Regions from separate parts of the Pseudoalteromonas sp. APM04 genome, predicted to be linked through region 2. Evidence: predicted binding sites of a transcription regulator. Region 2 holds the regulator's gene; each other region holds the start of a gene.

Region 1 (10,543 bases), 1.5 Mb from region 2:
ATACCACCGATTTTACTAATGCACTACTCATCCAGTTAATTCCCCTCAAAGGATTCGGTCATCAATCCCACTGACGGCACACCTGCGTTTTTCAAAAAATCCATTAGCAATAACACTTCTTGATAAGAAACTTTACCAGAACCTTTAATCATTACAGGTACATCTGGATTTTTCATTAACTGCAATTTAATCACAGCGGCTACATCGAGTGCTTCCATTGGTTCCTCTGGATCAGTACCTACACTGACGTAATATTTACCCTCAGCATCAATAGACGCAATGATTGGTGGTGTATCTTTTGTATCAACTAAATCAGATTCTTCCATTTTTGGTAAATCTACTTTTACACCGTGAGTAATTAGTGGTGCAGTCGCCATGAAAATAATAAGCAGCACCAACATTACATCGATATAAGGTACTACATTAATTTCTGCTACTGGGCGGCGTTTTTTACGATGATACATTCGCTTGTGCCTCTATTTGTGTAGCTGCTTGACGGTGTAAAATATTAGCAAACTCTTCCATAAAGTTGATGTAGTGAGATTCAAGCTTTTCAACACTGTTTGAAAAACGGTTATAAGCAATTACGGCAGGAATTGCAGCAAATAAGCCCATTGCCGTAGCAATTAGAGCCTCAGCTATGCCCGGAGCAACCATTTGTAATGTGGCTTGTTTTACTTCACCCAATGCAATAAAGGCATTCATAATACCCCACACAGTGCCAAATAAACCGATGTAAGGACTTATAGAACCGACCGTTGCCAAGAACGATAGGCTTTTTTCAATTTTTTCGATTTCACGTGACAACGCTACACGCATTGAACGATGCGTACCTTCCATTACTATACTTGCGCCTTGAAATGTATTTTTTTTATGACGCGCAAATTCTTTAAAGCCTGCTGTAAATAACGCCTCAATACCATGAGATTGAGCACTACGAGATGAAATTTCGTTATAAAGTTTACTTAAATCAATACCTGACCAAAACTTTTGCTCAAACTTTTTAGCATTCGAAAGCGCATCAGAGATTGCTTTTTTACGTTGAAAAATAATAGCCCACGACATAACCGACATGGCAACTAGCCCTAACATTACTAATTGTACAAGCAAACTGGCTTCTAAAATTAGATCCAAAAAATTAAGCCCTGATCCCACATTAAACTCCTAAATAGTATCAAAATACGTCAATTGTAATGATTTGTGCAATTATGACCGCAACTAAGGTCATTTAGTTGCAACTAGTGTATCGAGTCCATTTCAAACTAACAACGATATTGCTATGAATAGCCAACAAAAAACGTTAAAAATCGGCTATGTTGTTTATTTTTTATGCCTAGTTATATAAATATTTATTCAAACAAAGTAAAAACTCAGGTTTAGCTGCGTAATTATATAAATAAACATCATAAAACACGGCATTTATTCAAAATCAATGCATAAACACGCAAAACCACGTTAACGTTACCTGCCAGAATACTAAAACTAATACCGAACAATCATATAAAAATATACTTAAGCAATATTTTTCATTAACTTATAAAATATATGATTATTTAACAAACAAATTACAAACTACAAAAAAACTAAAAACATTAGTTTTTTTAATCCGAAAAAACAAATTTTCTAGTTTGAACAATTTTTAGATATTCCGTATTATTCTTCCATACCGAGCTAGCGCATTAAATGAAACTGTTTCATTATGTCCTGTTCTTAGTAATATGATTTTAAGTCGTATTACATTGTTTTACTCTATTTGGATAAAACCTAACAGTGTAAAACATGGTTCCCCCAGATTACTTCCTTTAACTTGTTGTTAGCCCGCATTATTTGCGGGCTTTTTTTTATCTGAAATTTAGCCTAGACCAAAATATACAGATTCATTTAATATTGTTTATTGAGGCAGAAATTTAGAACTAAACCTAGCCAGCCATAGTCAGCACTGACTAAGTTGAATTTTATGAAAGGCACAATAGCGACATACGCCTTAACGCCCTGTGAATTGTTGGTTAACCAGAATTCAGGCTAGTTAATGGTAAAGCAAATGACTTTTAGTAGATAAAATACGTTATAAACGGACGTGCCCTTGCTAACGGTTATTTTTAGCAAGGGTTTAGGAAAGGTGTTTAAAATTAGTCTTTTTTAGGTAACAAGCCAAAATGATGGTACGCATTGTCAGACACAATACGTCCGCGCGGTGTGCGCTGAATAAACCCTTGTTGAATTAAAAACGGTTCAATAACATCTTCTATTGTTTCACGCTCTTCACCAATGGCAGCGGCTAAATTATCGAGCCCTACGGGACCACCCATAAATTTCTCAATGATGGCTAGTAAGTATTTACGATCCATATAATCAAAACCGCTTTTATCTACATCAATCATGTCGAGTGCTTGCTGGGCAACGTCTGCATTTACAGTGCCGTCAGATTTAACCTGAGTATAATCTCGCACACGGCGCAATAAACGATTAGCAATACGCGGCGTACCCCGTGACCGTTTAGCTATTTCACTAGCCCCATCGTCACACATTTCTAAATCAAGATAATGAGCTGAGCGGCCCACTATATGCGATAAATCCTCTACTGAATAAAACTCCAAACGCTGCACTATGCCAAAACGGTCACGTAGTGGCGATGTGAGTGAACCTGCACGCGTTGTAGCGCCTATTAACGTAAATGGCGGCAAATCCAGTTTGATAGAACGTGCAGCAGGGCCTTCACCTATCATTATGTCAAGCTGATAGTCTTCCATTGCAGGGTAAAGTATTTCTTCAACCTGTGGGCTTAACCTGTGGATCTCGTCGATAAACAGTACATCACCTTCTTCAAGGTTTGTAAGAAGTGCCGCTAAATCGCCTGCTTTTTCAAGTACAGGTCCTGAGGTGGTTTTAATATTTACGTTTAATTCGTTTGCTACAATATTCGCCAGCGTGGTTTTTCCTAAACCTGGCGGACCAAATATTAATAAATGATCAAGCGCTTCATCGCGGCTGCGTGCAGCTTCAATAAATATTTCCATTTGCTGCTTAACATGCGGTTGACCTCGGTAATCAGCCAACAGTTTTGGCCTAATTGCTCGGTCAATCGAGTCTTCATTTGTTTTTTCAGTCGCGTCAATTAAGCGATCCGCTTCAATCATGGGTTACTCACAACATCGATTTTAAAGATTCTTTTATAAGAACCTCAGTAGACATATCCGGTTTACTCACCGATTTTACTGCTTTTTGTGCCTGTGGCAATTTATACCCTAATGCAACAAGTGCAGAAACTGCATCATCCGCTGCATTATTAGCCACTAATGCATCGCTGTGAGGCTCTATCACTGCGCTATCGCTAAATGGTGTAAATAAATCATTACCCCAATCTTTTAGACGGTCTTTCATCTCAAGCACTAAACGTTCAGCTGTTTTTTTACCCACACCCGGTAATTTAACCAGCGATGTAGCATCTTCATTATTTACACAGCTAACAAACTGTTGCGCCGACATTCCCGATAAAATAGCGAGCCCGAGTTTTGGCCCTACCCCATTAGCTTTTAAAAGCTCTCTAAATAATGCGCGCTCTGTTTTATTATTAAAACCAAACAGTAACTGCGCATCTTCACGCACTACAAAATGAGTATAAACAATCGTGTTTTCACCCACTTTTGGTAAGTCGTAAAAACAGGTCATTGGCATTTGTACTTCATAACCCACGCCGCTTACTTCAAGTAAAATTTCGGGGGGTTGTTTTTCAACTAAAATACCATTTAAGCGGCCTATCATTGTTATTTCCTTAAGCGTCCTCTAACGGTTTTGCTTGCGCTGCCCGCTAGTTTAATTAAATTTTGTTCTGAATGAGCATGGCAAATTGCTATTGCTAATGCATCTGCTGCATCGGCTTGAGGCGTACCTGGTAATTTTAGAATATTTTTTACCATATGCTGGACTTGGCTTTTGTCTGCACCACCGTTGCCTACTACAGCTTGTTTAATTTGCCTTGCCGAATACTCAAACACTGGCAAATCAGCCATTGCAGCACCCACAATGGCAGCACCACGCGCTTGGCCAAGTTTTAATGCAGAATCGGGATTATGAGCCATAAATACTTTTTCTATAGCAAACGTTTCTGGCGAAAACTGCTCAACAAGTTGAGTGATGCCCTGGTAAATCATTTTAAGGCGTACCGGAAAAGGATGATCGGCTAATTTTATACAACCACTGCCTAAATAAGTAAATTTAGCACCTTGGTGAGCAACTACACCGTAACCAGTCAAACGCGATCCTGGGTCGATCCCTAAAATAATGGCCAAATCACATTCTCGTTGTTTTTATTGTAAATTAGGCTAATAATGCCAGAGCACTGTATAAAATACCAGTACCAAGCAAAAACAAAAATGCTCGCTTAAATAGCGAGCATTTTTAACGCAATAATAGTTAGTTTACCCTAAAGCGCGAACTAACCCTTGGGTGTTTTGTTTAAGGGTACGGGCAATCATTAAATAACCCAACCCGGCTACAAATAAACCACCAGCAACCGGGCCTATAATCCATATATGTGGATGAAGCTTGCCCGTAAGTTCAAACATTTGTTGCTGCACAATCAAAAGCGCTAAGTCGCTAAAAAATGCAGCAACTAAACCGGCTAACCCACCCAATAATAAAAACTCGTACAAGGTCGCATTTTTAATTAAACGGCTTTTAGCACCTAATGTTCTAAGAATTACAATTTCTTGCATGCGTTCACCTAAGCTCGCTTGCACTTGCGAAATGAGTACTAATGCACCGCACAAAACAACAATGGCAAGTACAAAACCAATCGCGAGTGAAACTTGCGATATTGTGGTTTGTATTTGCTTTACAAAGTTGTCTACATCGATTGCAGTAATGGTTGGATAGGTGCGCAACAGTTGGCTAAAGTCACGCTTTTGCTCAGGTTCTATCCTAACCGACGAAATATAAGTCGCCGGAAAGTCTTTAAGTACATCTGGGCTGAGTATAATAAAGAAGTTGGGTTTGAGCGTTGCCCAGTTAACTGTACGAACGCTGGTAATTTTAGCATCGAACGACTGCGCGCCAATTAAAAAGGTAAGTGTGTCGCCAATTTCAACATCAAGGCGCTCTAACATCGACTCTTCAACTGATGCCTCGGCCACTGCGTTTTCACCAAACCATTCGCCTTGAATTATCTCGTTTTGAGCCGGTACATCTTTAAGCCACGTTAAGTTTAGCTCACGGCCAATACCAGAACGCGCTTCTTCGTCTTTTTTCTCATTGTCTTGAAGAGAAACTTCCCGTGCAACCAACTCACCATTTACCGCGTTAACACGCCCTCGAATCGTTGGGTAGAAGTCAGACACTAAAATGTCTTTCTCAGCAAGGTAGTTATTGATTGGTTCAAGGTCGTTTTGCGTAATATTAACTAAAAATGCATTGGGCGCATCGCTTGGTAATTGCGACTGCCAATCAGCAATCATGTCATTTTTAAGCACAACTAAAAACAGAAGCAGTTTAATGGCAAGCGAAAAACTAATAAGTTGAACTGCATTTACATTGGCACGCTTTTGAATCGACGCAATAGCCAATGACCAACTATTACCTGGTTTTAAACCCAGTTTTCGGCCACCGCCAAATATAAGTTTAGATATTAAAAACAACACGCCAATTAAAGTTAGTGTGGTTATAAATAATATTAGCGTTATTTTTATATTGTTACTAAATAACCACATTAACAAAAACACGGTCAATGCACTCATACCCAAGTGCACGCGGCTCACCGCTAGTTTGTCACCTAAATTACGACGCAGTACCCTAAGCGGCGGAATATCGAACAAATCAAATAACGGTTTAATAGAAAACATAACGGCGCAAATTACACCCGTACTAATTGCTACAAGCCAAGGCTTAAATCCACCCATGGGCAATTCGCTTCCCATACTTTTTGAAAGGTATCCGGTGGCTATTTCTTGCAAGCCGTAACCAATCAATAAACCTATACTCACAGCCATTGCACATACAAGCAATAAGTGAAGCATGTAAATTTTACGGATCATTGAGCGACTGCCGCCCAATGTTTTCATCATCGCAACAGGGTCATATTGGCGCTCGCAGTATCGTTTGGCTGATACAGCAATCGCTACTGCAGCCAAAATAATACCTAGTAAACCCGCTAACAATAAAAAACTCTCTGCTCGGTTTAAACTGTTTGAAATTGGTGATTGACGATCTTTAACACCGTACCATTGTTGGTTTTCTTTCATTTGTGGCTTTAACCAGTCATAAAAGCTGTTTATGTCGTCTTCACTACCGGCATAGAGCTGACGATAAAAAACACGGCTCCCAGGCTGAACAACCTCTGTTTTTGACACATCTGCAATATTTATTAATACACGACGGCTACTTGAAAATACATTAAATGGCGCATCAGGCTCCTCAACAATCACTTTTTCAACATTAAATAACGCAGCACCTAGCTCAACTTGCGAGCCAATATCAATGTTTAGCGAGTAAAAAACAGACTCACTGAGCCATACATTACCTGGGTTTGGGCCGCCGTTTGCAATAACCGTTTCACCCAGTAATGTGTTTTTTACTTTTAGCTGCCCTTTTAACGGGTATGCGTCTGACGCTGCTTTCACCGAGCTAAATTGCATTTCATCATTAGCAAACAACATGGTGTCGAAGTACACCATTTGCGCAGTTTGTAAGTTTTGACTTTTAGCTCGTTCAATAAATGCGGTGTCAATGGCATGGCTGCTTGCCAATACTCGGTCGGCAGCAATAAACGCACTGCTTTTTTGTGCAATGCTTTGTGCTATTCGATCTGTCACCATAGACAAGGTAAGTACAGTTAATACCGCTAAAGCAATAGCTGCACTAGTTACCGTTAGCTCACCTCTTCGAAATTCTCGCGCAAATAATTTAAGCGCTAATTTAGCCCACATTTGCAACGTCCTCTGCTTCACTTTTTACAAGTAAGCCCGCTTCTATCTGAATAATATGCTCACATTTTTGAGCGAGTCCTTCATCGTGCGTCACCAAAATTAGCGTTGTACCATGTTGAGAATTTAAGTCGAACAGCAGCGACTCAATCATTTTGCCGTTCTTACTGTCTAAGTTAGCTGAAGGCTCATCGGCAAATAAAATTTTGGGTGTGCCAATAAAAGCGCGGGCAATAGCAACACGCTGTTGCTCACCACCCGAAAGCTGAGATGGGTAATGATCTGTTCGGTGGCTTAGGCCTACTTTTTCAAGCAAAGCAAGTGCCTGCTCCTTAGCATCACTTTTTCCCGCTAATTCTGCAGGCAACATTACGTTCTCAAGAGCGGTTAAGCTTTGCACCAACATGAAAGACTGAAATACAAAACCAATTTTAGCGGCACGAAGTGCTGCACGTGCTTCTTCGTCTAAATCATGAAGCGGCTCACCGTCTAAAAATATTTCGCCATTAGTCGCTGTATCCAAGCCCGCTAATAAACTCAACAAAGTAGACTTACCTGATCCCGACGTGCCAACAATAGCAACAGACTCACCGTGCTTGACATTAAAGCTGATGTCGCTGAGGATGGGCAACTCACCTTCAAAGGTAGTTACTATTTTAGACAAACCATTAACTTGAATTATATTTAATTGAGAAAGCGCTGACATATGACTCATTCAATCCTTCGTTTAGTATTCATTTTATTTTTAGTTATCAAACCGCTGAGTGCAGCAGCCGACAACACGATTTTAATACTTGGTGACAGTTTAAGCGCAGCCTATGGCCTACAACAAGAGCAAGGCTGGGTAAAATTGTTACAAGATAAGTACAATGACGAGCAAGCCGACATTGCACTTGTAAACGCCAGCATTAGTGGCGAAACGTCTGGCGGCGCACTACGCCGTTTAGATGCATTACTTACCCAATACCAACCAACACACGTGCTTATAGAGCTTGGTGCAAATGACGGTCTTCGCGGATTTCCGGTAAAAAAAATGCAAGCTAATTTGACCGCGCTGATACAAAAAAGCCAAGCAGCTAATGCAATGACCGCGCTAATGGAAATTTACATTCCACCTAACTACGGCCCTCGCTACAGCAAAATGTTTACTGATAGCTTTAGCCAAATTAGCGAAAAAACTAATACGCACTTATTAAACTTTTTTATGCTCAATATCGCTGATAAACCAGAGCTAATGCAAAACGATGGATTACACCCTAACAAAAAAGCACAGCCGTTGATACGTGATGAGATGTACGACTCGATCAAAACTTGGTTAAATAAAGACTAAAAAAATAACCTAGCTTAAGTGGGCTTTTTAGCTCACTTGCCTAATAAACACCCAAACAAACAATCGCTTATTGATTTTTAAAAAAATACACGTACTATTGCACTCAAAGTCGGTATGTAGCGCAGCCTGGTAGCGCACTGTCATGGGGTGGCAGGGGTCGAGAGTTCGAATCTCTCCATACCGACCAATTAAATCAATACCTTACCTCTATTTATAAATCTTTGTTTAAAGCCTAAACCGCTCCGTGTAGCCAATGTGTAGCCACTCTTTTGCTTTTTATAGTCGGGAACTAAAAATTTATCTCTCTAATCGTTCGCGCGTACTGGTTGCGAATCTCTCTCTTAAGGTGTCTGAAAATACCCTAAATAAACTTAGCTAGTTTGGTGTATTGCTCTAAACTATTACGTAGCCCCCACACACCCGAAAAGCCGTTTCTTTGTAGATACCTAAATAAGCTTTTGCGAGTCCAAGTATTACCCCTGCTAGTCTTAACACCCTTATTATTAAGGTAATTAACTAAAACACGGTAACTGGGATTTTTGTATCGACTGGATTGGCTAATCAACTCCACCAGCGTTTTAAAAATTAGCTTATCGTTATTAATTTTATGTGTTGTATTCATATATCCCCCAGTGTGAGTTCTTATTATACCCTTTTTAGTTAAGTCACAGGCAGACAAGCCAATATTCAAAAAGTGATAAACATTACTTTGCATAAGTAGGTCTAAATACCTTGAGTTTGACGCATTCTTTTGTAACTCTAATAAAACTACAACTACTAAGGACGGACATGTTTTTATCAGACAATCAGCAATCAAAATCTTCAAACACAAAACCCGAATGGACTTTAAACGACAACGGTCTGACAAATAATTTTACCAATATAACTTATGAAATTAGTAAACTTAGCTTTTCATTAAAAAAAGATGGTTACAAAGGTGTCGCATCTGTATTTTATAACAATACGTTCCTTTGTGATTTGATCACTCTATATAGCCAGTCAGGTATATATAAAAAGCATGGAATCAAAGAGAGTGAAACAATAAGCAATAATAGTAGTGATAACCTATTAGATATAAACAACAATAAAATCGGGCTATCTACTTCTGTATTTAGCTTCAAGTCAAAAGATTACGGAATAGCTGGATTGAGGACTGTTGAATCTGACTCCTCTTATGATGTCCTGTTCTATGGTAAATATTTAACTAGTGTTTCCAAAGAAACAGCTCATAAAATAGAAATGACAAAAGATATACACCTGAAGAAAAAACTTTCAGCTTTAAATGAAAAAGTGAAAGACGAAAATACCTCAAGCGAAATAAAAAAAAGAAAAAATAACATCTCTGCAAATAACTATAAAATTATTCGCTCTCCTAATGAAATTATTCTTACCACTGAAACAGCATCGAATTTAAAAGTAATAAAAAGACTGGACGTTATAACGGCCGAGTGTGCTTATGGCATGAATATATTCAAAGATATTTTGACTAACCTCACTGACACCTTTGGCGGCAGAAGTAACAGTATACAAAACACGCTCAGAGATGCCCGAAAAACAGCCTTGGCGGAGTTGAGAAAAGAGGCCTTTTCATTAGGTGCTAACGCGGTAATTGGTATTGATTTAGATTACAGTGAAATGTCAGGTGGTGGGAAGTCTGGTATGTTATTTATTGTTGCTTCTGGCACTGCGGTAATAGTTGAGGATTTAATTTAATTACTAGTTAGCTGATAGCGGCGTTAATAAAATATAAAAACGCCGCTTTTAAAATTAGTTAATACTCATCTGAGGCGCTGCTCCATTAGTGTATGTATAGTTTGAAACAATGCCATTATCAAACAATATATCTAATGTTTTTTGAGTGCCTTCGGTTTGAACTTTCATGGTAAAAACATAAGATTGAGCTTTCGATGTTCCCTGAGAATAAAAATAAAGCCACTTCACTTGATTACCATTAATAACAGTTTTTGAATACGGTTCACCAAACCAATCTGCAACTTGCTCTTTAGTTGTAACTCCTTTTTCTATTTGGTCAACTTTATCCGTTTTAAAGTCGCTGCCTGTTGTGTAATTAGCAGTAGCGCAAGCAGTAAGAAATAAAGCACATAATATTAAAAATCCATATTTCATAGTTTTTCCCTTTTATTTGAATGAACCATAAAAATATACAAGCATGTGAATATTTACAACTATTTAATTAGTTAAGCCATACCTTCACTCTTAACTGCTCCTAATATCTTGATTTTAAAATCATAAAAAACAGTTAAGTTAGGTGTTAAGTAAAATCGCTAACTTTTTA
Region 2 (10,543 bases):
ACACTTTAGATAAGTTTAAATCAGGTAATTTATCGCCAGTACTAAAAAACGTTGAGTAATCTATTTCTTCGTCAATAAACGGAAATGGAGAATCGACAGGCTGTTTATCATTTTGTTGTGTTTGATAGTAAAAGCGGTTTTGTACATTGGCACTTCCTGCCACCATATAAGCTAGCTGCGCAGACAGCGCTAATAAACCACCGCCGTTGTATCTAAAATCAATAACGAGTTCGTCTACGTTATCGGTTCTAAATTTATTTACTGCATCAATTAGGCCCTCTTGGGCAATACCTATATGACTATTAAACTGCATATAACCAACGCGCGTGTTATTGCTTGTTACAATCGTTTTTACATTTTGAACAGGCGTTTGCTCAATGTTACCCGCTGTGACGTTAAATGTTTTTTCCGTGCCGTCGTTACTGCGAACAACAATTGTATGTGAATCACCGTTGGTTGGGCTAAATAAGCCTTCGTTTAAAGTATCAATCCCTGCTTGGGTATTGGTATTAATGCTTACGCCATCAACTTCAAGTACGGTATCGCCTCGTTGAAAGCCAATTTGGCTAGCTGGTGAGTCATCTTCAAGGTAAGCAACACGTAAAATTCTATCGGCTGAATCACCAATAAATGCCCAGTTAATACCATAACCAGAGGTAACGCCCGATTGTGCTTCTTGGAAGTAATCTTCAGAGGGTTCTGAAAAATGAAAGTTATCTTTTTTAGCGCCTGAATCGGTTAGCTCTTCGGTTTTTAGTTGAGCAAAATAGTCAGCGACGGTATCGAACGATTCAGGGTCGTTATCGGCTATTTCGTCATACCACAGGTATGTTTCGTCGCTCCATGAGCGAAGCCATAGTTTTTCGTATAAGGCTGAACCAGCTTGGTCAGGGTAAGGCTCATTATTATTAAACGGGTCGTTACCTGTACGTGGGTTTTCGCAAAAGTTTTTGAGTTCGTCTGAAGGTTCAAATACACCGGCAGTCCATGTCGGTGTGCTACTTGTAGGTGGCGTGACAGGCGCTGGTGTAGTGTTGCTACCTCCGCCTCCACCACAACCTGTTAAAGCAAAAACTGAGAGCGCGCTAATAATTGCAAGCGATAGAGTGTTGTTTTTAAACATATTCGGTACTTCCTGTAAATAAGTTGTTTAAAATACTACAACACCTGATTATTTATTCAACGTTTTGCTTTTTCTTTATGTAAATAATTGTGTCATTTTTTATTGGTAAAGCAGTATTTTAAGTTCGCTTATTAGCGGGAATATCATTACATTTTTTGTATAGTGCTTTTTAGTGCTAGATCTTGCTTTTGCCACGCATTAAAAAGTTTTTGTTGTTGTTTTGAAATTTTTAAACCATAGGTTTTTTGCATGTAAGCATAGGCGTCGGCAATTTTTTTACGGGCATAAAATGGTGGCTCAACAACACGTTGCTTAAAGTTTACTTTTACATCGCATTGGCCGTATTGAGTCGCGGCTCCACCTAGCATGCCAAAACGATAATTAGAGCGGTCAGCATTTATTTCGCCAATTGCGGGGGCTAAGTTATTTATATCAGCTTCCATTTTTCGAAATTTTTCGCTGACTTTACGGCAGTTTTTCCGCCCACCATTTTGCCAACATTGTAGTTGATGCCCAAACTCCCATGCCGATACAATATGCTCCCATTCAATACGTAAAGCGCGCTGGTTTACTTTGCCTGAGCGGGTAAATGTATTACGAGGTACATAGCCACAACCCGTTGGATCTGGCACTAGTTTTTTACCTTGTTTTTTAATATCACAACCGCAATACAGGCTTTTTGCATTGTGCGGTAGCGTTTTTATTAAGTGCTTTTTAGCAGTAGAGAAGCGAGTAAAGTCTTTACTTGATACCGAAAAACAGACACAGCAAGCCAGTAAGGCCAAAATCAATCGGGTCATATCCATCACATACGTGAACTACAGGAGCCCCTAGTTTACTGGCTCAACAGGCAAACATAAACTTATTTAAATCTGCGTTTAATCCTTATGTTTTGCAATAGCAGTAAAAAGCCAGTTAAACAAAAAAGCACACTGGTTGCAGCAAAGCTAATTAATAGAGGATTGTTAAAGTTTTCACGTTCATCGTAATCCATAATATGCAGCATCCAAAAAAAATCGAAAATTCGCCACAGTGTGCTGCGCACAGTAATCACTTTGCCCGTATCTGATGACAAATAGAGTGTGGTACTAAATGTATCGTTAAATTGTACTTTCCATACATCTTTTTTATAACCGCTTTCTCTTGGTCCTAAACCTATTAAAGTGGTACTTACTGGTTGAGCATCAATAAGTAAATGCGCGTGTGCATTAGCAATTATTTGCTGTTTATTGGGGGCTTTAAATGGTTGCCCAGTAATACCATTAAAACTTTGAGGGTTGCCTTCACTGGTTACAGTTATAAGTGGGGTAGATAAAAAATGCGCAAAGGTTATCTTAGTCGGATTAGTTACTTGCGAAACAATATTATCAATTGATGCGACGTAATCGCTGCTTTTAAAGGGGTTAGCTAGGGTGCGTGTTGCTAGGTGTTTACCATGTACTTTTTCAAGCGGAATAGCGCTCATAACCAAACCGCCAAGCAACCAAGCTAATATTTGTATTCCTAATAAATAGCCCAACCATTTATGAAGTTTACGTGCTGGTTTAAAAACTTTTTTCATGTGTGTTTATCTTATTATTTTTACGAGACATTTTACGCGATGGTTGAGCAAGGTGAGTGCGACAAAATGTCGCACTAGTGCATTAAAATAGCGTTTCAGCACAATAGCGCCAATTGTAAGCAGCAATAGCACTCTAAAATAAGAGTATTACTATATAAAACGTCTATTTATAGGGTGTTGATTTGGTATAAAGGTAAAACTGCGTTAAAGTTTGCATGGTAACCATTAGAGGATAAATACGAGACAATGTCGGAAATTCAATTTTTAAATGTAGATCTAGAGCTTGAGTCAAAACAAGATATTAGTGTGCTGGTGGCCGACCTAAAAAAAGTCGCAACGATTTTACATTATGACAAAGACGAATACCGTCAATTAGCACGTATTGAGGTAGCTGGCGATGTAAAATCACCAGACAAAGCAATAAACCATATATGTGAGCTTATTGAGTCATGTTCACGCAATGCATTAAAGCAATGGTTGAGCTGCTCACGTAGAACGTTTGATATAGGGTTTGAGTCAGGCACGTCGCCAAAGTGTTTTAATCAAGCTTTACATGCAGATACACTACTGCGTATATCTGCTATTGGCGCGGGTATGGAAATAACAATTTACCCTCTCGAAAAATAACTTACGTCTTTCGCTCAACAACGGCTGCGGTCATTTTTGATACGCAGCACAGCTCGTTGCGGCTGTTTGTGATTTTTATTTCCCAAACAGAGCTTCGTTTTCCAATATGAAATGCGCGTGCTGTTGCCGTTAATGCACCATTGCGAGAAGCCTTTAAATGGCTTGCACTTATTTCTTGCCCAACACAGTAAAACTTTGTGAAATCAACCACAAAATTAGCAGCATAGCTAGCTACGGTTTCGGCGAGTACAACGTTTGCGCCGCCATGAACCATACCAATAGGGTTATGGTGTGCAGGGATTGCAGGCATAGTTGCTACTAAGTAATCGTCGCCTATCTCTGTTATTTCGATTCCCATGGTTTTCATTAGTGTCCCTTGGCCATTAATGCCTTCGTCCAATTGTTTACACAATGCTAATGTAATGGGTTGATGCCAAATACTCATATAGATTCCTTTAAATTTAATGTAGCAAGTTACTATTTTTATAGGCTATTTTAGAAAGCCCCTAAAATGTACACGTAAGGAAGTAATTTGGCTATTTGAACGGATAATTTAAATTTGCGATTTTTATTTAACTGTATATACTCACAGTTAAATGTACTGTATGGAAAACCAGTTGTATGCGCCCATTAACTAAACGCCAAGCTCAAATACTCGAATTAATTAAAGTGTTTATTAAAGACACTGGTATGCCGCCTACACGTGCCGAAATAGCACAAACGTTAGGGTTTAAAAGTGCAAATGCCGCTGAGGAACATTTAAAAGCCCTTGCCAAAAAAGGGGTGATTAAAATGAAACCTGGCGCAAGCCGTGGAATCCAACTTGTTGAAGAAGAGGAGCCAGAACAATTAGGTTTACCGCTTATTGGCCGAGTTGCGGCAGGTTCCCCTATTTTGGCGCAAGAACATGTTGAAAGCCACTGTAAAATTGACCCATTAATGTTTAAACCAGCTGCCGACTTTTTACTGCGCGTAAACGGTATGAGTATGAAAGATATAGGCATTATGGATGGCGATTTACTTGCTGTGCATAAAACACAAGTGGCTGAAAATGGTCAAGTTGTGGTTGCCCGTGTTGATGACGATGTAACCGTAAAACGCATTGAAAAGGCGGGTCGCCAGGTGTTGCTTCATGCTGAAAATGACGAGTTTGCACCAATTAAGGTCGATCTTGAAACTGAGTCGTTCAACATTGAAGGCTTGGCAGTGGGCGTTATTCGTAACGCAGACTGGATGTAGTTTTTCTTATTTTATAAAAAGCGCACTTTTTTGGTGCGCTTTTTTAATTTTTAAAATTTTGTTTGTTTTTTATTCACACTCTTTCATTTCATCCTTAGCCCTTACTACCTCTCGACTTGAGCTATTTCTCTCTACGTTCAACTAAACCAACTCTCTACTTTTTATATATTTATTGTTTGTTTTTAATACAAAAAACTTGCATGGTGGTTAAATATTAACTAATTGTTAATAAGCTGACGCTGGCAATACTCATCGCTTTTAAGTTTTGAGCACACACAATAAATTTTTGCTAGCGCAGTGAATGCCAATTTTTATAAATAAAACGGCATTAATAAAAAAATAAAAATAACGAATTGGCGTTTAAGCCGTATGCCTCTTCGCTTTGCACTAGCAACAGCATCAAAGGAGTCGTCACATGGGTAAACTTAGTTGTACCTTGTGGCTTATATTGTGTGTTTTTCCGCAGTTAGCCTTGGCAAATAGCCAATTTAATATGCGTAAAGGCGTTACAGATATAAGTGAAAATGTTTACGAATTACACATGACCATATTTTTTATATGTTGTGTGATTGGGATAATAGTGTTTGCCATTATGCTTTGGGCACTCATTCATCATCGCAAATCTAAAGGAGCGGTTCCCGCTCAATTCCACGAAAGCACCAAAGTAGAAATTCTTTGGACCGCCATTCCATTTGTTATTTTAATTGCTATGGCTGTGCCTGCTACAAAAACCTTAATCGCTATGGAAGATGCCAGTAAAGCCGACTTAACAATTAAAGTTACAGGTTCACAGTGGAAATGGCATTATGAATACATGGGAGAAGATGTAGAGTTTTACTCAATGCTTGCAACTCCTCAGGATGAAATAACTAATTTAGCTGATAAAAACCCAAATTATTTACTTGAGGTAGACAAACCCCTCGTACTACCAATTAATCAAAAAATTCGTTTTTTAATGACCTCAGATGATGTTATCCACTCTTGGTGGGTACCAGACTTTGCCGTTAAAAAAGACGCCAATCCAGGCTTTATTAACGAAACATGGACCAACATAAACGAAGAAGGTATTTACCGAGGTCAGTGTGCTGAGCTGTGCGGTAAAGATCACGGATTTATGCCCGTTGTGGTAGAGGCTAAATCTGAGGCTGACTTTAAAGTATGGTTGGCCGATGCTAAACAAGCTAAGCAACAAGCAGCTTTAGCTGATGCCGCTTTACTTGGTCAAACATTACCTAAAGAAGAGCTAATGGAGCTGGGCGCTCAAGTATACATGGCAAGTTGTGCAGCATGTCATCAACCTACGGGGTTAGGGCTACCGGGCGTATTTCCGGCTCTAAAAGGCAGCCCAATTGTACTTGGCGATATAAAAGGTCATATTGACATACTTATTCATGGGAGCCCAGGTACGGCAATGCAATCATTTGCCAAGCAGTTATCTATAAAACAATTGGCTGCGGTTATTACTTACAAGCGAAATGCATGGGGTAACGATACCGGTGATGTTATTCAGCCTAGTGAGATTCAAGCAGCACTTGATGCCGACGTGGAGGCTAACTAATGAGTAGCATAGCAGAACAACCAAACGCCAATGAAGCGCATCATGCGCATCATCCAGCTAAAGGCTTTAAGCGCTGGCTTTATACAACAAATCATAAAGATATTGGCAGTTTATATTTAATATTTTCGTTGACCATGTTTTTAATTGGTGGCGCCATGGCTATGGTGATCAGGGCTGAACTATTTCAGCCTGGGTTGCAGTTGGTCGATCCCCACTTTTTTAATCAAATGACTACAGTTCACGGTTTAATAATGGTGTTTGGCGCCGTTATGCCTGCCTTTACGGGATTAGCCAATTGGATGATACCGTTAATGATAGGTGCGCCAGATATGGCATTACCTAGAATGAATAACTGGAGTTTTTGGATTTTACCTTTCGCATTCTTAATTTTGCTTGCTTCTTTATTTATGCCTGGAGGAGGCCCTGCTTTTGGCTGGACCTTCTATGCTCCGCTTTCAACCACATACAGTAACGACAATACTGCCTTGTTTGTATTTGCGGTGCACATAATGGGTATTAGCTCAATTATGGGTGCTATTAATGTGGTTGTGACTATAGTTAATTTGCGTGCACCTGGGATGACGTGGATGAAACTCCCCCTGTTTGTATGGACATGGCTAATAACGGCATTTTTACTCATTGCTGTTATGCCCGTTTTGGCAGGGGCGGTGACCATGGTTTTAACCGATAAATATTTTGCGACTAGCTTTTTTGATGCTGCCGGCGGTGGCGATCCGGTGATGTTCCAGCATATATTTTGGTTTTTTGGTCACCCCGAAGTTTACATCATGATTTTGCCAGCCTTTGGTATCATTTCAACCATAGTGCCCACTTTCTCGCGTAAAAAGCTATTTGGCTATGCATCTATGGTTTATGCCACGTCATCTATAGCATTGCTAAGCTTTATTGTGTGGGCGCATCACATGTTTACCACCGGTATGCCGGTAGCTGCAGAGCTATTTTTTATGTACTCCACAATGCTGATATCGGTACCTACCGGCGTGAAAGTATTTAATTGGGTAGCCACCATGTGGCGCGGTTCTATTAGCTTTGAAGTCCCTATGATGTTCAGTATTGCTTTTATAGTGCTGTTCACATTAGGTGGTTTTTCAGGGTTGATGCTTGCTATTACTCCCGCTGATTTTCAATACCACGACACTTATTTTGTAGTGGCTCATTTTCATTATGTGTTAGTGACAGGGGCGGTATTTTCTATCATGGCGGGTGCTTATTACTGGCTGCCAAAATGGACTGGCAATATGTTTAATATCACGCTGGCTAAGTGGCATTTTTGGTTGTCGTTAGTCAGTGTAAATGTGCTGTTTTTTCCAATGCATTTTGTGGGTTTGGCTGGTATGCCTCGTCGTATTCCTGATTATGCACTGCAATTTGCAGACTTCAACGCAATTATAAGTATTGGTGGTTTTGCATTTGGTTTATCTCAGCTGTTGTTTGTAGTGGTTGTTTTTAAATGTGCAAGAGGCGGCGAAAAAGTCCCTGCAAAAGTATGGGATGGCGCTGAAGGGTTAGAGTGGGAAGTTGAATCCCCTGCGCCTTACCATACCTTTTCAACACCACCGGAAATTAAATAATGACCCACGCACCGCTCCTTAAACGCTTGATTATTATCAGCATAGGTATGTTTGCGTTTGCGTTTGCCTTAGTGCCGTTATACGACGTGTTTTGTGACTTAACCGGGCTAAATGGTAAGCCATCGTTAGAGCAAGCGCAGCATAGTAGCGTGATTGAGCAAACAAGGGACGTTAGCGTGAGTTTTACAACTCATGCACAAAGCGGTGCACCTTTTGAGGTGAAATCAAAAGAGTACAGTGTGGTTGTGAAACCCGGAGAAATGCGAGAAGTCGTTTTTAGCGCAAAAAATAGTAGTGAACTCGATAAAGTTATGCAGGCAGTACCGTCTGTTTCACCAGGCAAAGCGGCAAAATATTTACACAAAATGGCCTGCTTTTGCTTTGATCAACAACCCCTAAAAGCGGGGGAAGAGCTCGAATTTAAATTGCTTTTTTATGTTGATACAGCGCTTCCAAGTGATGTTGAAGAGCTAACTTTGTCTTACACCGTATTTGATATTAGTGAGCAACTAGTTGCCAGTAATAACTAGCAACAAACACTAGTGCGAAACTAGGAGCAAGTAAAATGAATCAAGAACATGAGCATTATTACGTACCAGAGCAAAGCCCGTGGCCCATTGTAGGAGCGGTTGCGTTGTTTTTTATCGCCGTAGGCGCAGGCTTAACAGTTATGGAAGTTGGCAAGGAAGGGGGGAGCGGTGTTTATTTACTTTATGCCGGTATAGCCGTTCTTTTATATATGTTATTTGGCTGGTTTAAAAATGTTATTCACGAGTCAGGCCAAGGGTTGTACTCAGCACAAATGGATCGTTCTTTTCGACAAGGCATGAGCTGGTTCATTTTTTCTGAGGTTATGTTTTTTATGGCCTTTTTTGGTGCGTTATTTTATGCACGTATGATTTCGGTGCCCTGGTTGGGGGGCGCGGGTAACAATGCTATGACTAATGAAGTGTTGTGGCCTACCTTTGAAGCTATGTGGCCTTTGGTTGTTACACCCTCCGGTGACACAACCCAAGCTATGGGGTGGCAAGGCCTACCATTGATCAATACGTTAATTTTAATCGCTTCATCGGTCACGTTACATTTTGCCCATGTTGCAATGGAGAACAACAAACGTAAACCACTGAAAGTGTTTTTAGGACTTACGGTGTTATTAGGCGTGTGCTTTTTAGCATTGCAAGTAGAGGAATACGTTCATGCATACAATGACTTAAATTTAACATTAGATGCCGGTGTGTACGGTAATACATTCTTTTTGCTTACAGGCTTTCATGGCATGCATGTCACACTCGGAGCCATACTTTTATTTGTCATTTTAATACGAATATTAAAAGGTCATTTTACCAAAGAAAAGCACTTTGCGTTTCAAGCTGCTGCTTGGTATTGGCACTTTGTTGATGTGGTATGGCTGTGTTTATTTGTGTTTGTATATGTGCTGTAACGTTTATGGGCGAGCTATTTGCCTTTATATAACCGAGCTTAACTGCTGCGATTGTGACCACTAATACAACAACCGAAAACAACACTCGGCGTCCTAAAAAGTGAGACATAGGTCGCCCGTTTGTTTTCCCAGACACCATAATAAATAGCGCTCTAAATAAGTTAAAAAGTATAAACATTAACAACAGTACAATAATAATTTTAATAATCACTGAGTTGACCCTTTATGCAAGTAGTTTTAAGGCACAAACAAAAGCTTAGTTCAATAATCACAATTTGTATGGTTGTGGTTGTCGTACTGGTATGTGTGCGCCTAGGTTTTTGGCAATTAGAACGAGGTGAAAAAAAACAGCAACAGCTCACTGCTATTGCTCAAATACAAACTCATGGTGTTATGAGTTGGTCGCAGTTGCTTAATTTACCAAAGCAGTGGAATAAAACCGGTGTACTAGTCGAGCTTAAAGGGACACTTTTAAGCGAACATTACTGGTTGTTAGATAATCAAGTATATAACGGACAAGTGGGTTACGACCTACTCGTCCTGTTAAAACCAAATAATGATATGCGTGCAGTATTGGTTAATTTAGGTTGGATGAGAGCCCCGCTATCACGGGATATTTTACCTGCAGTAGTTATGCCCCAAGGTGAGTTTACGGTCAAAGCACAAATTAAAGAAAATAACCTCAGTAGTTTTACTCTAGAAGACAAAACCTCGAGTGGTGATCTGTCCAAACGCATTCAATCAATCGACTTAAGCTTTATACAATCACACACTCATTTCCCATTAGTTAACTTTATGGCTTACCGCCAAGGTGAGGGTGATGAAATTGCGATACCGCATTACGAAGCGGTTGTAATGAGCCCACAAAAACATAACGCCTATGCGGTGCAGTGGTTTTTAATCGCCTTTGCATGTGTTGTTGTAGCCATTTTTGCGAGTAAAAAAAGGAATAAAAATGAAAAATAAACCCCTTTTATTGTTTGTAACCTGTTGTGCTATCCCTTTGTTTTTAGCCTATAGCGCGCTCAAATTCGATTGGTTACCTAGTGCGGTTACAAATCACGGTGAATTTCTAAATGAAGAGATAAAACTAGAAAACTGGCAACAAAATAATCCTAAACAATGGACTATAGCGCTTAATTATTCGAGTGAGTGCAGTGCGTCATGTAACGAGCAACTTGAGGCGCTTAATAATTTGTATATAGCGCTTGGTAAAAATCAAGGAAAGGTAGATATGGCTGTTATGGGGAGTCCTTCACAAGCTGACTTACCGTGGAAAAAAATGGCCCAGCAAGCAAGCTTGACCCCCGCAAGTTTGTATTTAATTGATCATATGGGACTTGTGGTACTTGAGTACCCATACAAAGCAAAGCCTCAAGAAAACCGCTTAGTTCAAAAAGGG
Region 3 (10,543 bases), 1.1 Mb from region 2:
GACCGCACCTAATTCAAACCCTTTATACTCATCGCTCTCGTCACCAAGGGCTGTGACAAAAATAATGGGGATGTGTGCGGTTTTTGGATTACGTTTAACGTGTTCACATACTTCAAACCCATTCATATGTGGCATCATTATGTCGAGTAAAATGAGTTTGGGTAATTCTTTTTCAAGCAATGTTAAGGCTGCTTCTCCCGATTTTGCAAAGGACAGTCGGTACTGATTGCCCAGTATTTCTCGCATAACCTTAAGGTTCGCAGGCTCATCATCAACAATTAAAACCCGAGGTCTGTGTGTAGCAAAAATCATTTATATACTCATATATCGTTTAGTTTGTTTATCAATGTGTCTAATTTGAGAATCGCATTTTCAAAATCAAATTCATCAAATGCATCAGCTATTGCGGCAATGTCATCTGAAAAGGGTTCACCTGAAAACGTTTGCAGGTTCGTCAATGCATTATCGTTTAATTCAGCGTTTTGTGCTGAGTCATAAAGTGCTTCACACAGCTGTGTTAATTCATCAATTGACACTACATTGTTTTTACTTTCAGGTTTATCAGTTTGATCACATTCTTTTGTCGTTAACAATTGAGAAATAACAGACAGTTCAGCTTTTATTGATTGTAAAATATTATCAACGTCCTCACCTTGTTTAATAGCTTGCTCTAGATTTGTTAAAAGTCTCATTAGTGCAATAAGACCAAGGTTTCCAGCAATCCCTTTTAAAGTGTGTATTAAACTATAGCTATTTTGAGTGTTTAGCTGAGGCTCGTTTATAAGTGTGTCGAAGCGTTTGTCATTGTCTTTAATAAATTTAGTGATTTCAGTCAGCTGTTTACACTTCGATCCCCATAACGCTAATCCTTTTTTAAAATCGATGTGTTTTGCATTTGGATCTGTTTGTGCTATTTCGAGCTTCTCTTCGTACTCTTTACGCTCGGTGATATCAATAAGCACGCCATCTATCCACTGAGCTTCGTCTTTATTATTAAAGTAAAAACTACCTTGGTCTAATAACCATAAAACTTTACCATTTCTATGACGAATTCTATATTCGATAGAATATTGGCGCTTTTCTTTAACTGCTGAAGTTACTGCATCTATTACTGCCTGTTGGTCAGTTTTTAAAATAAGGTCGTTAAACTCTAAGCAATGCTCAGTAAATTCATTTGATTGATAACCTGTTAACTCTAAAATACTTGGGCTTATGAATAACATACTCCAATTATCATCTAGCCTACATCTAAATACAGCACCCGGCATATTGTTTATTAAAGAACGGTATTTTTGCTCTTTTTCAACAAGGCTGCGTTGTAATTCACGTTGTTCGGTTAAATCAGTGATATAACCAACATAAAGTGGGGTTTGTCCTGGCTGGTTAACTTCACCAATGCCTATTCTAATAGGAAAAAGATGGCCTTCTTTGTGTTTTGCAAAAATTTCACGGTTTACACCGAGCACCTTGTTTGAGTTAACATCTTTTGCATTAGAGAGGTATTCATCGTGATGCTTAGCGAGCTTTTCATCCATTAACATTTTTATATTTTTGTTTTTTACTTCATGTTCTTGCCAGCCAAAAATATGTGTGGCTGAGGCATTAAAACTTAAAATATGCCCTCTGTGATCAATCGTTACTATGGCATCGATGGCTGTTTCGAGTATGGCATTCAGGCGAGACTCATCGGCAGACTTTTCTTCTAGCAACATTTTATAACGAACCATTCCGTTAATAACCGCCACGACGCTTGTAATAGCAACCGTTGCTGTAGCAACAGCAATTGCGACAAATGTAAGACCGGCGGATGCGTTAATATCATCGAATAGCAGTGGCGAAGTTGCAACAAAACGGGTTGCTGCCATGCCCATATAGTGCATTCCTGCAACAGCAAGGCCCAAAATAATTGCGCTTATGGTGCGGCTTTGTAGAGGCGTTAATGTAGGGAAAAATTTATCTAAGTTAAATCGACTATAAAGAGCAATAAAAGAAAGTGCTATTGCGACAAATATTGATAAAACAAACATAAGTGGGTCGTAGCGTAATAAAGGAGCCAACTCCATAGCGGCCATGCCGCTATAATGCATTGTGCCAATGCCTGCGCCTAATAATACAGAACATAAACCAAGTATTTTGAAGCTCGCTTTATTGTTAATTAAAATAGAAATTGCAAATAGGCAAGCAAAAAAAGCAGGAAGAAAAGACAATATAGTTATTGTTGGGTCGTATTTAATATTTGTGCAGAGCGAGAAGGCCAGCATACCGATAAAATGCATACTCCAAATACCGGCTGAAAATATAGCAGCGGCAGTAAACTTTGCTAGGCGTTCATAATTATGAAATTTTGTTTCTTTGGCTAAATCAATCAATCGGGTTGTAAAAAAAGAAGCAAATATTGCTATTAAAACAGATATAGATACTAAAAGAGGGTCGTAAACGCCGTTAACTACTAGGCTAGGGTCGTGGTCTGTAATAAAAAATGCAGATAGCATATTGGCTCAAAAATTAGTCTTTAGGTAGCCAGTTTAATATATTCATCATATAAATAAATACTTAATTAACTAGAGCGGTATAAAAAATGAGTTTGATTCAATTTTTTAACGTATAGTTTTCAAGTTATTATTTTTTATATTTATTTTGTCAAACTGATAGAGAAGCATTTTGCTATCATATGAATGACACAGATGATAACCAAAATAGGGTTGCATCAGGTTAGCGCATAAATATTTGTATTGAATACTTAAAATTAGGTCAATGAGAGAAAACAGTGTTTGATTACCAACTAAAAAAAAGTAAACGAAGAAAAACAGTCGCTATAAAGGTTCATGATCAATCTGTCACTGTATATGCCCCCCATTATGTTGCCCAAAAACAAATCGATAGCTGGTTACTTGAAAAGCAACCCTGGATTGAAGCACAATTAAAAAAGCAGCTTAATGCAGTCGATCTTAAGCAGTATCCCCTTATCCATAATAAAATTAAGATATTTTCTGACTGGGTTAAATTAAGTTTTTTAGAAAGCTCATTATCTGATATTCAAGAACACAATAATGTTTTGTTAGTAACACACTCTACTAGAGTAAAAAATTACAATGGTAAATACGAAAGTTTGATTAAACAGTATTTAGAAGAGAAGTTGGCGGCGTATATTGAAATGCGTATCAACTATTATTGCAAAATAATGAAAGAAGAATTGCCTCAAAAATTAAGTATTGCTATATATAAACGCCGTTGGGGGAGTTGCAACAGCAGGCGAGAACTAACTTTTAATTTACACCTAATAGGGGCTCCTCATGCCATGATTGATTATGTAATTGTGCATGAACTTGCTCATTTGCAGTATTTAAACCACAGTAAGGACTTTTGGGCTAGAGTAGAGGCATTTTTTCCTGATCATAAAATTGCATCAGATTGGCTAAAAGCAAACGGAACAAGTTTACAGTGGGTGTTTTAAGCTAATTTGAATATAGGAATATAGGAATATAGGAATATAGGAATATAGGAATATAGGAATATAGGAATATAGGAATATAGGAATATAGGAATATAGGAATATAGGAATATAGGAATATAGGAATATAGGAATATAGGAATATAGGAATATAGGAATATAGGAATATAGGAAAATAGGAAAATAGGAAAATAGGAAAATAGGAATATAGGAATATAGGAATATAGGAATATAGAAGAAGTGGTGGAGGGAGCTGGATTCGAACCAGCGAAGGCTGAGCCGTCAGATTTACAGTCTGATCCCTTTGGCCGCTCGGGAACCCCTCCACACTATTTTTGTTACATTTGGCCCCACTTAACTTAGCGGTAAGAAAAGTGGTGGAGGGAGCTGGATTCGAACCAGCGAAGGCTGAGCCGTCAGATTTACAGTCTGATCCCTTTGGCCGCTCGGGAACCCCTCCAATGCAACGGCGCTGATAATAGCAAAATGTGCCTTTAAGTAAAGAAAAAAGCTAAAGAAAATTTAAATAAAGCCGATAAATATTCATTACTCATTCCAATCGGCTAAAGTCTATGCAAATCGATGATTTGTTAATCACAGAGCAGCAATTAAGTACTCGGTTAAACCAAAGTGTACATGCAGACCGCCGTGGTGAATTTTCATTGCTGTTAGCAATGCTTTCACAAGATGCTTTAGATTTTAGTCAATTTCATTTACCTAAAAGTGAAATTGAAGATAACACAACTCAAGAAGCGCAGTTAAGAGAGCAATTAGGAGCAGGACCAAAGCAGCCATTAGCACCCAGTGAATTTAATATGCTAATTGGGCAGTTTAATGCACAGCGTTTGTCTTCGGTTGGTGAGAATAAAGGCATGGCCGATATAAAGCTAAATCAGTGTTTAAACCCTGAGCCCTTTTCGATTAGAGATGATGTAAACCACATACCCCTACCCATTATAGATAATTGTGAACTTGCTGTGCGCAGGCGTTTACAAAAAGACGAAATAGAAATAGATAATCCAAAAATGGATGTCGCAGGCTTTTATGACGTTCTAACAGACGTAAATCAGCGTGAACCATTACATTTGACGATGGCATAATTTATGATTTCATCAAATAGTGTCTAGTTACACTACCCATCACTGATTAAATTTTACGACTGCACCAAATCCGAATTGACTAAAAATTGATTTAATGTAAAAAAAGCATCCAAAAATTAAATGCAATTGCTATAATGGCTACAAATGGTATGACATGAATGCCGTTATCATTAAACCAAGGTAATTAGGAACGTAATGAAGAAAACATTCACGCTAAATCACGAGAAAATCAAATACCCTCGTATGGTTGATGCTGCAAAGCATGAAGTGAAAAAATATTTGAAAAGAGAGCGCAACAAAACTCTACCAGAAGATGCAGATTATTGGGCATTTGACTGTAAGTTTGGTAAAACGGTTGAAGATGCGCAAGTGGTTCATGTAGCTGAAATCAGCAACTGTATTAGCGATATTGAAAAGCAAGAATTGATGTCTTTTTACTTAGAAATATTGGCAAAACCTGCACAGCGTCAACAGCTAGACCTTGATAACGACGAGTAATAATTAGCGTTTGTGCATATCAAATTATTTAAATGGGCCATTGGCCCATTTTTTATGCCTATAGATTACCTTCAAGCTTTTTTCTTTTGAGCTAGCTCAAAGTATTTTACATCGTTTTAGGGCTTTAACTGTTGAATTGTTATTAACACTACTTTTTCCTTAAATATTAACCACTTAATTAATAGGGGTAGTACTAAACCTAAAAGTTATAGAGGAAGTTGTGTTTAATAAATTTACGAAGCTATGCATTAAATGTGAGTATTTAATTAGCAACGGAGTGAAGTAAATAATGTACTTCACTTAAAAAGAGGGGATTACGCGCTATGGCATTTTTTGTATTTTTTTGCGCTGCCACAAGGGCAATCATCATTCCTGCCAACTTTTATATCAGCGACTGGAAATATAATACCATCGAGATATCGCCACTGGTTTTGCTCTTTTATAAATTGAGAGCGCTCATGTAACACACAATATAGGTTTTGATAAAAATAGGTAGCTTTAAACTCAACGACCCCTTTATTTTCATCGCTGTTTGTTTCAATAACAGATAAGCTTACAAATCGACAACTGGTCGCAAATTCTTTAATTTCATTTACAGGGTTTTCAGCTTGCTTTTCACTTGCATATGTTTGGTATACGTATTTAGCATTTTTTTGTACGTAAGCTGTATACCTAGAGCGCATTAACTGCTCGGGTGTTTCTGCTTGTTTATCACCTAATAGCAGTGGTTCACAGCAATCTTCGTAATTTTTTTGGTTTCCACAAAAACAAGTGTTGTTATTTAAATAATTCATAATTGTTACATAAGATTTAAAACATCATTTTAGCAAGCTTGCTGTATGTAAGGTATATCAAGTACGTCAGAATTTTTAGTAAAACAGTATAACTTTGTTTTTGTGTTACTTAAGTTAAGCGATAAGTTGCTCAATAACTGATTGTTTAACATATCAGTCCATGTAATGACCGCTGCAAAGTTACCATTATGCAGTGCGCTACGCAGTACATATTCTAAATTTACTAAATGTTTTTGCCTAATGACTAATAGTTTACTTGTGTCTATTGAACATGAATCAAGCAAAGCTTTACTAGGAACATGATCTGGTGCGATTAATAAAGTCCAAGCATTTAAACTATTATACTGGTGTAGCACCTTTAACAGCTCAAACGTTGCCGATATATCATCTTCAATTTGAATCACGTTAACACAATCAGATAGTTCGTCTTGTTGATAGCTTTTTACTGTTCTTACGGTTATTGGCTGTAACATATCATCTCGCTCACTGGGTTTATATACAGTACATGCATACAGTAGTTTATACAGTGTTATGGCGCAAGTGTTTTTTTGCTATTTTTTTATACAAATTTATTGTCTATTTTTAAGAATTTTAATTTTAAAGTTTATATCATTGATACTAATCGCTTTTATTTTGATTGGAATATTATTGGGTGAGTGTTGTTTATACAGGTTGAAAAGGTTTGCTTACGTTTTTTATAAATTTAAATTATAGCTCTGTATTGTATACAGTACTTTTACGAGCTAAGTTTCGGGCTTTTACTAAGGGGCAGGGGGGATTAAATGGGCATATTGTAATTGATGAATTTGTTCATATAAACTGGCTGCATAACATTGGGCATCCTTAAAACGCTTTGTTTCTATATATTTTCTTAAATCAGCAAGCGCAACTGTAGCTGGCTCATGACCCTGGCTACTCGATAAGCTAAGCCAAGCAACTCCATGAAATACACTTTGTGGAACACCTTGGCCTTTTACAAAAAACAAGCCTAAATAAAATTGCCCTCGGTGATCACCTGACATTGCCGATAAACGCATCCACTTTGCAGCTAAAGCAGGCTGGTTATTTTTTAAATAATATAGCGCCTTATTCAGCGTACTTTGTTGAGAGTTTTCATTTTCAGGTGACGAATTAGTATCGCCTGGTTGTGTCACAAAAGACAAAATATTGTCTAATTGTTGTTCTAAATCATAACCTGTTGGTGTGGTTTTTATCATATGCTGTCATTCGGTATAGTTAACTACTTCAATAGTTTAGTATATCGCAAGGTAAAATGTCCTGAAAAATATACTTTTTATGATAAAATCTCGCTACTTTTTATTGTTGTAAGTTCATTATGTTAGAAGCTTTATTTAAAATTAACGAAAATGGGTCCACGGTTCGTCGAGAATGCATCGCCGGAATGACTACTTTTATCACAATGGTTTACATTGTATTCGTGAACCCTGCGATGTTAGCAGAAGCGGGAATGGATCAAGGTGCTGCTTTTGTTGCTACTTGTATTGCTGCTGCAATAGGTTGTTTTATCATGGGGTTATGGGCCAATTACCCATTAGCTTTAGCACCTGGCATGGGGTTAAACGCCTTCTTTACGTATGGCGTTGTATTAGGTATGGGATACACCTGGGAAGCTGCGTTGGGCGCAGTATTTATGTCGGGTTGTATATTTTTATTATTAAGTTTATTTAAGGTTAGAGAATGGATAATAAATGCCATTCCATTAGTTTTAAAACGGGCTATTGCGACAGGCATTGGCGCATTTTTAGCCTTAATAGCACTTAAAAATGCAGGCATTATTGTGGCAAGCCCCGCTACATTTGTGCAGTTGGGTGACATAACATCTGCGGGACCGTTACTGGCTATATTTAGCTTTTTTATTATTACGGCATTGTTATATCGTGATTTTAAAAGTGGAGTGTTGATCAGTATTTTATTGGTTACTGCTATCTCACTTGGTTTAGGTTTAGTTGAATACCAGGGAATTATTGCTGCACCGCCTTCAATTTTACCTACTTTTATGCAGTTGGATTTTGCTGCTGCTTTAGAACTTTCAATGCTTAGTGTTATTTTTGCATTTTTGTTTGTCGATTTGTTTGACACGTCAGGTACTCTTGTAGCTGTAACGCAAAAGGCTGGTCTTGCAGATGAAAAAGGAAACATGCCACGCTTAGGACGTGCACTCAGTGCCGATAGCTCAGCTACCATTGCAGGTGCAATGTTAGGTACCTCAACAACCACATCTTATATAGAGTCAGTTGCGGGTGTATCTGTTGGTGGGCGTACAGGTTTAACTGCAGTGGTAGTTGGTTGCTGCTTTTTGCTAATGATGTTCTTTGCACCGTTAGCTAATATGGTACCAGCTTATGCAACAGCGGGCGCAATCTTATATGTTGCTGTACTTATGTTACAAAACCTAAAGTTTGTGGACTGGGACGATATGACAGACGCTATTCCAGTAGCCGTTGTGCTGTTAATGACGCCGCTTACGTTTTCAATTGCGCATGGTATTGCGCTTGGCTTTATTTCATATACGGCGGTTAAGTTGCTTTGTGGTAAACGCAGTGAAATAACAATTAGTGTATGGATATTAACCGTGTTATTTATTGTTAAATTCGCGTTTTTATCATAAATAACAAAGTTTTGTTTTGATATATAACTACCAGCGACGTTATGTGATTTATCCCTGTTGGGGAAGCTAAACTCTCGGTTATAAAATTTAATGCTAAAAAAGCCCATACACAGTATGGGCTTTTTTTATTATTCAGTGGAAAGCTGCTGTTACCATTTCTTTTTTGGAGCAAACAGCACATCTAAATCGTCTTGTTCTTGCTCGTTTTTCTTTTTTAGGGCGCTTGCGTTAGATGCTTTTAGCTCGACGCTAATTTCCTCTAAGTAACGTTCCACTTCTTGACGTTTAGCATTTACATATTCGTCTGAATAAGGCACTGCACTAAGCGTTGCGTAGGCTTTTTCAAAATATTGTCTAGCAGAGCCAACCATACTCGCAGAACGTGCCGAAATACCGCGTTTAATTTGGCTTTCTATATTTATTTTAAGCTGTAATTTCTCAAGCAGTTTGTCTTCGCCTGTAAATACTTGGCTATTAACACGGCCCTTAGTGTGTTCAGAACGTAGGATCACACGTAATTTTTTAATCCCCTGAATTAGCGCAACAAGCTGTTTGTCGTTACTTGGTAATGCTAATGACTCACTACTGGTTCCTTGCACCGGGTTAGAGAGATGCTGTTTCATTTCTTCTAAACGACCCTTTAGCGCTTTTGAGGTTGGCGAATGCGTAACCATTGTTTTGAGTGCTTCGGCAATTCGGCTTTGCAAAACTCGAATAACGTTTTCAGATAGCGGAATATTAGCCTGGTTCATTAAAGCTTCTTCAGTTTCTTCAATGATCGCCTTTTGTTTTGTGAGTTCTTTTCGGCGCTCATTTTCTTGTTTTTCTTTGTGTTGCTGAACAGCACTTACCCAAAGTGCAATCACAACCAAAGCAACTATAAGGACAATTATAATAGACACGATCATGGTGTAATTCTCGGATTCATAACCTAATTTTTTAATATTACATTAAATATAAGCTATCGGGGTAGTTTTGCGCGAATTAACTTCAAATTAGGTAAATTAACTGTCGTTAAATATAAGGACTATGAGATTAATTCGTCTAATCTTGGCTACCTCAAGTATATTTATTATGCTAGCCTTGAGCACCACTTCGATAAATGCACGCTATAAGCTTAGTCAACGCTACCAGTAAAACTGATCTAGCTTTATAGAATTGCCTTTATTTATAATAAATTACAACGTAAAAATGCAACCATGAAATTACAACAACTCAGATACATAGTAGAAGTACAAAATCATAAATTAAATGTTTCAGCAACGGCTGAGAGTTTATTTACCTCACAGCCTGGTATTTCTAAACAAGTACGTATGTTAGAAGATGAGTTAGGTGTTCAAATTTTTGGGCGAAGTGGCAAGCATTTAACGCATGTAACTAGTGCCGGTGAAGATATTATAAATATCTCGCGAGAGATACTTTCAAAGGTAGAAGGTATAAAAGCGGTAGCTAACGAGCACACATTACCAGACCAAGGTAAGCTCAATATAGCAACAACGCACACTCAAGCACGTTATGCTTTACCTAGTGTGATTCAGGGGTTTATGAAAAAATACCCTGCAGTATCACTACATATGCACCAAGGTACACCGCAACAAATATCTGATGCCGCAGCAAGGGGCGATGCCGATTTTGCCATTGCAACTGAAGCGCTTCATTTATACTCTGATTTAGTTATGTTGCCTTGTTATCATTGGAATCGCAGTATTGTTGTTGCAAAGGATCATCCACTGGCTAAAAAAGCCAATAGTTTAACGGTAGCAGATATTGCCGAATACCCGCTAATTACTTATGTATTTGGTTTCACGGGTCGCTCTGAATTAGACAAAGCATTTAGCGCCCATGGGTTAGAGCCGCATATTGTATTTACGGCGACTGATGCCGATGTAATTAAAACCTATGTTCGTTTAGGGCTTGGCGTAGGGGTAGTGGCTTCAATGGCGATTGATGAAATCACTGATACTGATTTAGTCTGCATTGATGCAAGTCACTTATTTGAAGCTAGCACTACAAAAATTGGCTTTAGAAAAGGCAGCTTTTTACGTACTTATATGTATGACTTTATAGAACG

What was found. Region 2 encodes LexA, which represses DNA repair genes until DNA is damaged. Its sites were predicted from a motif close to TACTGTATNNNNATACAGTA; they were not measured.
Region 1: a site for LexA is predicted at 4,338-4,357, ahead of ruvC (crossover junction endodeoxyribonuclease RuvC). Genes of this name have one in related genera too.
Region 3: a site for LexA is predicted at 6,341-6,360, ahead of MTP24_RS06255 (SulA-like leucine-rich domain-containing protein). Genes of this name have one in related genera too.

The regions. Positions count from the first base shown of each region.
Region 1 is NZ_CP094441.1:2,160,513-2,171,055, forward strand. It holds gene tolA (cell envelope integrity protein TolA) at 1-31, opposite strand, end outside; gene tolR (protein TolR) at 36-464, opposite strand; gene tolQ (protein TolQ) at 451-1,155, opposite strand; gene ruvB (Holliday junction branch migration DNA helicase RuvB) at 2,130-3,137, opposite strand; gene ruvA (Holliday junction branch migration protein RuvA) at 3,145-3,762, opposite strand; gene ruvC (crossover junction endodeoxyribonuclease RuvC) at 3,765-4,289, opposite strand; gene MTP24_RS10015 (FtsX-like permease family protein) at 4,419-6,920, opposite strand; gene MTP24_RS10020 (ATP-binding cassette domain-containing protein) at 6,910-7,623, opposite strand; gene MTP24_RS10025 (arylesterase) at 7,624-8,247, shown strand; tRNA gene MTP24_RS10030 (tRNA-Pro) at 8,358-8,434, shown strand; gene MTP24_RS10040 (YbjQ family protein) at 9,037-9,960, shown strand; gene bamE (outer membrane protein assembly factor BamE) at 10,015-10,374, opposite strand.
Region 2 is NZ_CP094441.1:172,520-183,062, forward strand. It holds gene MTP24_RS00835 (S41 family peptidase) at 1-1,123, opposite strand, end outside; gene MTP24_RS00840 (endonuclease) at 1,270-1,929, opposite strand; gene MTP24_RS00845 (hypothetical protein) at 1,986-2,684, opposite strand; gene MTP24_RS00850 (hypothetical protein) at 2,931-3,311, shown strand; gene MTP24_RS00855 (hotdog fold thioesterase) at 3,313-3,756, opposite strand; gene lexA (transcriptional repressor LexA) at 3,933-4,550, shown strand; gene coxB (cytochrome c oxidase subunit II) at 4,966-6,108, shown strand; gene ctaD (cytochrome c oxidase subunit I) at 6,108-7,700, shown strand; gene MTP24_RS00875 (cytochrome c oxidase assembly protein) at 7,700-8,230, shown strand; gene MTP24_RS00880 (cytochrome c oxidase subunit 3) at 8,266-9,141, shown strand; gene MTP24_RS18965 (DUF2909 domain-containing protein) at 9,041-9,352, opposite strand; gene MTP24_RS00890 (SURF1 family protein) at 9,367-10,107, shown strand; gene MTP24_RS00895 (hypothetical protein) at 10,097-10,543, shown strand, end outside.
Region 3 is NZ_CP094441.1:1,303,327-1,313,869, forward strand. It holds gene MTP24_RS06215 (two-component system response regulator) at 1-312, opposite strand, end outside; gene MTP24_RS06220 (MHYT domain-containing protein) at 321-2,492, opposite strand; gene MTP24_RS06225 (SprT family zinc-dependent metalloprotease) at 2,768-3,454, shown strand; tRNA gene MTP24_RS06230 (tRNA-Tyr) at 3,693-3,777, opposite strand; tRNA gene MTP24_RS06235 (tRNA-Tyr) at 3,827-3,911, opposite strand; gene MTP24_RS06240 (VC2046/SO_2500 family protein) at 4,024-4,551, shown strand; gene MTP24_RS06245 (DUF6172 family protein) at 4,747-5,049, shown strand; gene MTP24_RS06250 (YchJ family metal-binding protein) at 5,364-5,843, opposite strand; gene MTP24_RS06255 (SulA-like leucine-rich domain-containing protein) at 5,873-6,316, opposite strand; gene MTP24_RS06260 (sel1 repeat family protein) at 6,605-7,060, opposite strand; gene MTP24_RS06265 (NCS2 family permease) at 7,180-8,472, shown strand; gene MTP24_RS06270 (hypothetical protein) at 8,622-9,380, opposite strand; gene cysB (HTH-type transcriptional regulator CysB) at 9,672-10,543, shown strand, end outside.